Regions from separate parts of the Arthrobacter sp. TmtSoilC77 genome, predicted to be linked through region 1. Evidence: riboswitches for the same ligand, from Rfam matches in the RefSeq annotation. Region 1 holds a riboswitch; each other region holds the start of a gene.

The links. Region 1 has a riboswitch for S-adenosylmethionine ahead of AC6I99_RS05405 (hypothetical protein). Riboswitches for the same ligand answer to the same signal wherever they lie in the genome.
Region 2: linked by a shared signal. The riboswitch ahead of AC6I99_RS19430 (DUF1737 domain-containing protein) and the one ahead of AC6I99_RS05405 (hypothetical protein) in region 1 are both predicted to bind S-adenosylmethionine.
Region 3: linked by a shared signal. The riboswitch ahead of metX (homoserine O-acetyltransferase MetX) and the one ahead of AC6I99_RS05405 (hypothetical protein) in region 1 are both predicted to bind S-adenosylmethionine.

Annotation. Positions count from the first base shown of each region.
Region 1 is NZ_AP046050.1:1,148,551-1,151,817, forward strand. Features, by position in the region: gene AC6I99_RS05395 (VIT1/CCC1 transporter family protein) at 1-1,082, opposite strand, end outside; gene AC6I99_RS05400 (hypothetical protein) at 1,361-1,555, shown strand; gene AC6I99_RS05405 (hypothetical protein) at 1,565-1,864, opposite strand; SAM riboswitch class IV at 1,880-1,999, opposite strand; gene AC6I99_RS05410 (sodium:solute symporter family protein) at 2,162-3,267, opposite strand, start outside.
Region 2 is NZ_AP046050.1:4,207,166-4,210,432, forward strand. Features, by position in the region: gene AC6I99_RS19425 (NtaA/DmoA family FMN-dependent monooxygenase) at 1-916, opposite strand, end outside; SAM riboswitch class IV at 1,083-1,194, shown strand; gene AC6I99_RS19430 (DUF1737 domain-containing protein) at 1,209-1,475, shown strand; gene AC6I99_RS19435 (rhodanese-like domain-containing protein) at 1,472-1,882, shown strand; gene AC6I99_RS19440 (O-succinylhomoserine sulfhydrylase) at 1,883-3,091, shown strand; gene AC6I99_RS19445 (hypothetical protein) at 3,102-3,267, shown strand, end outside.
Region 3 is NZ_AP046050.1:1,656,621-1,659,887, forward strand. Features, by position in the region: gene AC6I99_RS07605 (bifunctional o-acetylhomoserine/o-acetylserine sulfhydrylase) at 1-1,123, shown strand, start outside; SAM riboswitch class IV at 1,275-1,389, shown strand; gene metX (homoserine O-acetyltransferase MetX) at 1,404-2,525, shown strand; gene AC6I99_RS07615 (hypothetical protein) at 2,532-2,933, opposite strand; gene AC6I99_RS07620 (winged helix DNA-binding domain-containing protein) at 2,977-3,267, opposite strand, start outside.

The sequences.
Region 1 (3,267 bases):
CCACGGCTCAGCGGTGAGGTCCCGGACAACAGCCCGACGACGGCGCCGGTCGCCAGGAGCGCGATCCCCACCAGCACACCGGCTACTATCAGTGCCGCCACACCCGTGATGCCGAAAATAAACGGAAGGATGGGCACGACCGCACCCGAGGCGAAGAAGCAGAAGCTGGACATCGCAGCGCCCCAGGCAGACCCCACGGTTTCGTGGTTGTCAGCGGGTTGCTCCTTCTCCGGTTGCAAGGAGAGGCTGGGATCGCAGTCGCAGCTGAAGAGTCCCATGCGTTCGGCGGCACGGTGCTCGGCTGCCTCACGGGTCATGCCGCGGGCCAAGTACACCAGCACAAGCTCGTTGTGCTCGATGTCCAAAGAAGGGGCGGCTGTGAGGGTTGCCTGCGTGGGCAGCGTGGCGCTGAGCAACTCCCGTTGCGAGCGGACCGAAACGTACTCGCCAGCACCCATGGACAGGGCGCCGGCCAGCAAACCGGCCACGCCACTCATGAGGACCACCGGGCTGGGAACGCCGGTTGCTGCCATACCCATAACCAGTGAAAGGTTGCTCACCAGGCCATCGTTGGCGCCAAAAACAGCGGCACGGAAGGTACCGGAGAGCCTGTTGCGGCCACGCGTGGCAAGGCCCCTGACAACTTCTTCGTGGATTTGTTCGTCGGCAACCATGGCTGGAGTCGCGGCAGGTTCGGCTCCGTAGGGGGAGCGGCCTTCCGCGCGCTGCGCCAACGCGAGGACGAACACGGAACCAAAGTGCCGGGCCAGGAAGCCCAGCAGCTGGCTGCGGGTGGAAGCTCCCTTCGGCATTCCGGCGTGTTCTCCCAAGAGCTTGAGCCAGTGTGCCTCGTGCCTTCCCTCGGCCTCGGCCAGGGCGAGCAGGATCTGCCGTTCTTCGCCGTCACGACGCTGGGCGAGTTCCCGGTAGACGGCGGCTTCGGCACGCTCGTCGGCCAGGTATTGACGCCAGCGCCTGATGTCCGCCGGTGTGGGCCGGGCTGGTTGGGACGGTGTTCCGGATCCGGGGGCGGGGTCCGGAGCGGGGCTCGACGAACCGTGGGATTCCTGGTGCTTCTGCACTTTTTCTCCTGTGCTGGGTGGGGTAGTTGCGGCCCCATTGCACGCCCACTGTACCGCTTATTGGCGGGGATTTTTGGCCGGTATTCCTTAGCTGGAATGTTCGGCATGCCTTAATTTTCGAAGCTGCAATCCTCTGCCTGGAGCCTTTCCCTGGGTCCATGTGGGCCGTTGCCTTGACCCTCTTCAGGCACAGTGCTCAGATGGAAGGACAGGGGCGGGGGCCCTCCCCGCACTCGGTCAGCAGGCTGCTTGCCAGCCCACCAGACGGAGGTTGCAGCATGGACACCACCGAACCGCACGCCAACCACCCCGAACGGGAGACCATCGAGTCGGATCCCGCCTACGATTACAGCGATGACCAGGAAGTCGACGAACCCTGGGTGGAGGAAATCGACGTCCCGGATGACGACGAGCGGGTTGTCCCCCTGGATGAAACCGAAGAATTCCGCGGGGAAGAAGACGAGGAATTCTAGGACCGTTTCTTAGGCAGGGCCATCTTCACCGAAGGTGAAATGCCGCTCCAGTCCCGCCGGACGCCCGAGCGCTGCAACAGTCACCGTCAACGTCCTCGACGATTCACACCACCGCGATGGACGCACAGCCTGGGCAAGGGCATGCGCCAACAGGCGCGCTTCGGGGTGCCGGAACCGGGCCAGGCCACCGTTCAGGAACAGCGTCACCGTCCCAAGGACAAGGTCGACGCCGGGAATCACCGGAACAGTGGGCGCTTCGGTTTTGGTGGGGCTGCTTTGGCTTGGGGTGGTAACGCCTTGGTACGGCAAGGACTGCTCCTTTGGGGAGTGCTCTTGCCCGCTCGGTTGTCTCTGGTCCGGGGCGGGCCGCTTCCTCATCCGAACCACCCGTGAACATGGGGTTGGTGTGTGGCCAGTCGGAGCTTGGCGCCACCTCTCTTGAAGCTGGGACCACTGTACTGGAGGAGTGCTGTCCGGGAGAAGTGTGGCCCTCGGATCCGCTCGCCCCCGCACAGCGCAACGGCGGCGCTGCCCCGGGAAGGGGCGGCGCCGCCGTCGAACATTGCTTTGTTCAGTTCTTATCTGATGCCTTGCGGCCCTGGGCCGTTAGCTGGCGTTGTGGCTGCTGACGGGGTGGGCTTCCAAGGGCAATTCGTCAGATACCGCTCCGGCCACGCGCTTTTCCCAAGCGGCCCGGACTTCGGGTTCGGTGGGCGGCGTGAGGAGGGAAATCACCACGTAGGCGACGAACGAGGCCGCGAGGCCGTAGTAGATGGGCTCGTTGGCGTAGACGCCATCGACGCTTGGAATGACTCCAGTGGCGAACAGAATCAACAAGGCCAACGTCAATACCGAGCCCACTGCCATGGACCATGCAGCAGCGATACCAGTGCCGCGCTTCCACACCAGGCCGCCAAGAATCGCGACGAGGAGGCCGCCCACAAGGATGTCGTAAGCAATGGTGAGGGCAACAACCACGTCCTGCGCGGCCATGGAGATCAGCACCGCGACGATGCCCAGGCCAAGAACCCAGTAACGGTTGGCCTTGACGTCGTGCTCGGGGTTTTCGGTGTCGTCCGTGTTGATGGTCTTGCCGAACCAGCTGGCCACGAACGGAACAACATCTGCGCGGGCCACCGTGGCGGCGGCAATCAGGGCACCCGAAGCGGTGGACATCATGGCTGCAACAGCTGCGGCCATGACCAGGCCGCCGATGCCGATGGGCAGGATGTGGGTTGCCACTTCGGCGTAGACCACGTCCTTGCCGAGGTTGGCGACATCGATATTGGGCAGTGCTACGCGGGCGGCCAGGCCGATCAATGCACCGGCCACACCGTAGAGGATGCAGTAAACGCCGGCGGTCGCTCCACCCCAGCGTGCAACCTTGGGAGTCTTGGCCGTGAAGACGCGCTGCCAGATGTCCTGGCCGATCAGGAGTCCGAGTGTGTACACGACGAAGTAGGTGATGATCGTCTGGACGCCGATTCCGTCGATCTGGAAGAAGCTCGCATCGACACGCTCACGGATGCCGTCCAGTCCTCCGGCCGCGTTCATGACGAACGGGAGCATCAGGAAGAAGATGCCTACGGTCTTGATGATGAACTGGACCTGGTCGGCCAAGGTGATGGACCACATGCCACCGATGGTCGAGTAAACAAGCACAATTGCACCGCCGACGGCGATCGCCATCCAGCGTTCCCAGTCGAAGAGGA
Region 2 (3,267 bases), 3.1 Mb from region 1:
GCTCCCGGCGCTGCGCACGCAACTCCCCGGCCTCGGCCGATGAACCAACCACGGTGGGCTTTAGCACGAAAAGTACCTTGACGTCGTCGGGGTTCCTGCCCGCCTTGGCAGCCTCGGCACGGATGGAATCCCGGTAGGCCTTCATGCCGTCAACGCCACGGGCCAAGGCGATCGCCACGTCTGCATGCCCACCCGCGAACGCTTTGCCGCGGGGAGAAGCGCCGGCCTGCACCAGTACGGGCTCCTCCGGCAGAGGTGCGGTGTTGAGGGGACCGCGGACCTTGAAGAAGTCACCCTGGTGGTTAATAGGGTGCACTTTGGTGTGGTCGGCGAATACGCCGGCCTCAACGTCCTCAAGGACGGCGTCCGGTTCCCAGCTCCGCCAAAGCCTGCGGACGACGTCGACGAATTCCTCCGCCTTCTCATATCGAAGGTCGTGTTCAATCTGCTGGTCCAAACCGTAATTCTGCGCTGCGAGGTCGCTGCCGGAGGTGACAACGTTCCATCCCAACTGCCCCTCGGAGAAATGCTGCAGCGTGGCCAGGAGGCGGGCCGCAGTGAAAGGCGGATAGAACGATGCGCTGACCGTCGGGACGATTCCAAGGTGCTCGGTTGCGGACAGGAGGTACGGCACCAGGGCCAAGGGATCATGTTTGGGCGCAAAGGAGGCGTGTGCCAGCGAGACCTCGGCAGTGCCGCCATAGGTATCGGGAACAGTAAGGGAGTCCTCGATGATGAAGAGGTCAAGGCCGGATTGCTCAAACGCGCGGACGGCGTCTTGATACAGGGCAGGCTTCTTCCAGTCGTAGCCCAGGCTGTAGCCGGGAGTTCCCCATCCCTGGACACCAAAACCGTGGCCCACGAACCATCCAAAATGCAGCATGGGCTTGAGTGTAGAGCTGCCTTGTCCGTTCACCGCGACCTGATTTCTTGCGAAGTTACAGGGGGTCGTACTGCGTCAATTATGCTCCCGGGGCGTCACATTTGGGCTGCTACTCCAGCACCGGCCGGTTACGCAACATGACGACCGCGTAACCGCTTGCAAGTGCGGGCCGCCGCCGCGGGATGTTACGTTTTTCTTGAGTAATGAGCACCAGCGCCAAGCCCTGACTTGCTGGTCGGCAACCCTCTCTCCGGCGGGGTGCCTCAGGTGACTACTCGGCGTATCGACACTTCGAACTGCAAGCGTGACTGAGGAGCACCAGCCAATGCCTGAAACCACTGAAGAAAAACTCTCCTACCGCCTGATTACAGGTCCGGATACCCGTGAATTCTGCGAGCGGATCACCACGGCCCTCGCCGACGGCTACGTGCTCCACGGCAGCCCGGCAGCCACGTTCAATGGCACGGATGTCATCGTGGCGCAGGCGGTCGTCCTGCCCGCTGCCATCGCCAACGCAGACGCCGCCGTCGCGAATGCTGTTGACCAGTTGGAGAACGACGACGACGAAGAAGCATTCGAGGGACACGCATGAGTTACGCAGGTGACCTGACCCCGCAGGACGCGTGGGCCAAGCTTGAAGAAGGCGCAATCCTGGTAGACGTCCGCACCGAGGCCGAGTGGGCCCACATCGGCATCCCGGACACCAAAGCCACAGAGAATGATCCCCTGTTCATTCAGTGGAACCTCGCCGGTGGCATTCCCAACTCCCGCTTCATCGAGGACCTGCAGCAGCAGGCACCCGAGGGTGAGGGCGTGGAACTCGTTTTCATCTGCCGCTCAGGCCAGCGCTCCATCTCGGCCGCCATCGCCGCGACGCAGGCCGGGTTCACCGCCTACAACGTGCTTGAGGGCTTCGAAGGCGACCCGGACCGCTACGGCGAACGGACCATCAACGGCTGGAAGAACCGCGGCCTGCCAACCAACCTGGGGAACGACTAAGTGACTTTCAATCCCGATGCCGCCAGCTGGAGCCCTGACACCCAGGCAGTACGCGGCGGCCTTGACCGTACCAACTTCCAGGAGACGTCCGAACCCGTTTTCCTGAACTCCGGCTTCGTCTACGAATCCGCTGCCGCCGCCGAACGCGCCTTCACCGGCGAGGACGAACGCTTCGTTTACTCCCGCTACGGCAACCCCTCTGTAGCCACGTTCCAGGAACGGTTGCGGTTGCTCGAAGGAACCGAGGCATGCTTCGCGACGGCGTCAGGCATGTCCGCGGTGTTCACCGCCTTGGGTGCCCTCCTGGCTGCCGGTGATCGCGTGGTTGCCGCCCGTTCCCTGTTCGGCTCGTGCTTCGTAATCCTCAACGAGATCCTGCCGCGCTGGGGCGTGGAGACCGTGTTCGTCGACGGTCCCGACCTCGACCAGTGGCGGGCTGCCCTCTCCGAACCGACCACCGCCGTGTTCTTCGAGTCGCCCTCGAACCCCATGCAGGAAATCGTGGACATCGCCGCCGTCAGCGAGCTGGCGCATGCTGCGGGAGCGACCGTCGTCGTCGACAACGTCTTTGCCACACCCTTGCTCCAGCGTTGCGGTGACCTGGGCGCGGACGTCATTGTGTACTCCGGAACCAAGCACATCGATGGCCAGGGGCGTGTCCTCGGCGGCGCAATCCTGGGCACCAAGGCATTCATCGATGGCCCGGTCAAGCAGTTGATGCGGCACACCGGACCTTCACTCTCCGCCTTCAATGCCTGGGTGTTGACCAAGGGCCTGGAGACGATCGGCCTGCGGGTGAACCACAGCTCGGCGTCTGCTTTGAAAATCGCGGAATGGCTCGAGCAGCAGCCTGCCATCAACTGGGTCAAGTACCCCTTGCTGAAATCGCACCCTCAGTACGAGCTGGCAGCCAAGCAAATGAAGGCCGGCGGTACCGTGCTGACCTTCGAGTTGCTGCCCTCCTCCGGGCGTTCGGCCAAGGATGCCGCGTTTGCATTGCTGGACGGTCTGCGCGTCATCGACATCTCCAACAACCTGGGCGACTCCAAGTCCCTCATCACGCACCCGGCCACCACTACCCACCGGGCCATGGGGCCCGAAGGGCGTGCGGCCATTGGGCTGAGCGACGGCGTGGTCCGTTTGTCCGTTGGCCTGGAAGACGTGGACGATCTCATTCTGGATCTGGAGAAGGCCCTCAAACAGGTCTAACCTTGCTGCCATGAGCGGGAACCACCCCCATCGCCGTGCCGGAGCAGTCATCGTTGCCGGTACGGCGGTGTGGTTTGCAGGGATCTCGCCTGTATCGCGTGTCTACATCACCCCTGATGCCGCTGAACGTCTTCGTATGCTTGAGGCCGGCCAGCGTGGCTGGGTGATCGGCCAGC
Region 3 (3,267 bases), 510 kb from region 1:
CGCCGTGGAGCAGCGGATCGCCAGCCTCGAAGGCGGGCTGGGCGCGTTGCTCCTTAGCTCAGGACAGGCCGCGGAAACCTTCGCTATCCTGAACATTGCCGAGGCCGGAGACCATGTCGTCGCGAGCCCCAGCCTCTACGGTGGCACCTACAACCTGCTGGCGCACACTCTGAAGAAGTTCGGCATCTCCGTGACGTTCGTGGAGGATCCGGACAACCTGGACCAGTGGCGGGACGCCGTGCAGCCCAACACCAAGCTGTTCTTCGGCGAGGTTGTGTCCAATCCGCGCCAGGACGTCCTGGACATCGAGGGTGTTTCACGCGCCGCGCACGAGGCTGGCGTGCCGCTCATCGTGGATAACACGCTCTCAACCCCCTACCTCATCCGTCCCATCGAGTGGGGTGCGGACATCGTGGTGCACTCGGCTACCAAGTATCTGGGCGGCCACGGCGCGGCGATCGCCGGCGTGATCGTGGACTCCGGAAACTTTGATTTCGGCAAGGACCCGGAGCGCTTCCCCGGATTCAATACTCCGGACCCCAGCTACAACGGACTCGTTTACGCCCGGGACCTTGGCAAGGATGGCGCGCTCGGAGCCAACCTCTCCTACATTCTCAAGGCGCGCGTGCAGTTGCTGCGCGATCTGGGTTCGGCGGTTTCCCCGTTCAACGCCTTCCTCATCGCCCAGGGCCTGGAAACCCTGAGCCTGCGCGTCGAGCGTCACGTCTCGAACGCCACCAAAGTGGCTGAATGGCTGGAAGCCCATGACGACGTCGAATCGGTTGCCTTCGCGGGCCTGCCGTCCAGCCCTTGGTACGACCGCGGCCGTAAGTACGGGCCGAGGGGTACCGGTGCAGTGGTGGCATTCAACATCAAGGGTGGCGTCGAGGCCGGCAAGCGATTCGTCGACGGCCTGGAGTTGCACTCCCATGTTGCCAACATCGGTGACGTCCGCTCGCTGGTTATCCACCCGGCGTCGACTACCCACAGCCAGCTCACGGTCGAACAGCAGCTGGTTGCGGGCGTGAATCCAGGCCTCGTCCGCCTCTCTGTGGGAATAGAGCACGTGGACGACATTATTGCTGATCTGGAGGCCGGTTTCCGGGCTGCCAAAGGCGCTTAATCGCGCTGCTGGGAGAGCGGCCGCCCGCCGTCGAAAATTCGCCGGGCGGCCCTTCGCGGTGCGTGTTCCTGAACGAAGCGGCGCCAAACCGTCACACAGCTGTCACATTCTTCGCCAAGACAGCGGTATTTTTCCTAGACTCTACGTATTAGGTCATGAGTGCCAGCGACAGCCCCGGCTTGCTGGCCGGCAACCCTCCTCCGCGGTGGGGTGCCCCGGGTGAAGACCTGGCCTGTCGCACGCAAGGCGGCAGGCAAGCGCGAGGTTAGGTGTCAAAGGAATGACCATTACTGCTACAGCACCCCCCAAACCGGGCAAAGAAGACGGGACGGTCAAGTACGCCGGCGTAGGTTCGCTGGAACTTGAAGCCGGCGGTTTTCTCCCGGATGTTGTGCTTGCCTACGAAACCTGGGGGCAGTTGAATGCGGATGCGTCCAACGCAGTCCTGGTTCAGCACGCACTGACGGGCAGCACGCATGTGGCCCGCGGTGCAACTGATGAGGAAGGCTGGTGGGAGCAACTCGTTGGTCCCGGCGCGACGATCGACACCAACCGGTTCTTCGTTATCTCCATCAACATTGTGGGCGGCTGTTACGGTAGCACGGGCCCATCGTCAGAGGCGCCGGACGGACGGCCCTGGGGATCCCGCTTCCCGCTGATCACGTTGCGCGACAGCACGGTGGCTGAAGCCCGGCTCGCTGATGCTTTGGGGATCAAGGCATGGCACGCAGTCCTTGGCGGTTCCATGGGTGGGGCGCGGGCACTTGAGTGGGCGGTCACCTTCCCTGAGCGTGTTCAGCGGTGCGCGGTTATTTCTGTGGGCGCCTACAGCACAGCCGAGCAAATCGCTTTCGCCCAGTCGCAGACGCTCGCCATCCGCCAGGACCCGAACTTCAACAACGGCGATTACTACGGTGGACCAACTCCTGAGGCAGGCCTTGCCCTGGCCCGACGGATAGCGCACATCACGTACCGGTCAGCGCTGGAGCTTGATGTCCGCTTCGGCCGGGAAGCCCAGCACCAGGAGACGCCCCTGGCCGCTGCGGTCCTGGGGGAGCGTGGCCGCTACCAGGTGGAAAGCTACCTCGATCACCAAGGCACCAAGCTGGTGCGCCGGTTCGATGCGAACAGTTACATCGCCATCACCGAGGCGCTGATGTCCCACGACATCAGACGGGGCCGGGGCACCTTGAAGGAAGCCTTGGCCGCGGCCACTGCTGAATTCTTTGTGGCAGCCGTCGATTCCGACCGCCTCTATTTTCCGGCCCAGTCAGTGGAACTGGCGCAAAACCTGCCAGGCAATGTGCCTGTCCACGTGATCGAGGCCCCCATCGGCCACGATGGCTTCCTCACCGAAATCGGGCAACTATCGAAGCAGCTTCGCGAGGCCTTCTTCGCCTAAGCCGGCTCAGCCGTTCATGATGTCGCCGCGCTGCTTCATGTAATCCTCCATGGCAATTTCGCCGTTGCTGAACTTGAGGTCCAGTTCGGCCAGCTTGCGCGCGCGGAAGCCTTGCTGCTCAGAGCCGCTGTGGCTCGGAAACGTAGGTGAAGAAGCGTTCGACGCCGGTCCTGGCGGCGGTGGGGCATCGGCAGGGCGGATGGTGGTGGGCTGCGTGGGATAGCCCGGATAATTCGGCTGCGGGTAACCCGGTCCCGGAAGATTCTGCGGGGGATAGCCGGGGCCCGGATAATTCGGGCCCGGGAAATTGCGGTCCTGGAGCCGCCGCGCCCGGGACTTGTTGTACATGCGTATCCCCATGGGAATCAGCCACGAGCAGACGATGATCCAGAAGATCAGATTGTTCACGGTGCAGGCCTCCTAGGTCTTAACCCAGCTTAGTCCCGCAGTTTCACACCAGCTTTGTCTCCATGCCCAGGAACTTCCCGTAGCGTTCCACTTCTGCCTCCAAGGCTTGTTGTTCGGCTGTTGTGAGTGGCCTGTTCATTCTGATGTCGAGTTCGCAGATCCCATCCGAGAAGCTGTGGCGCCACCATCCGGTCAACCTGCCATCCAGCAACACCACGTGAATTGGAGCATCGCCCTCGGGGAAATAGGGCGCCCTGCCGCCGAGGTAATGCCTCGATTGTGAATAGCCCATCACGTACTCGTCGTAGCACTGGATGAGATCGACACGGGGAAG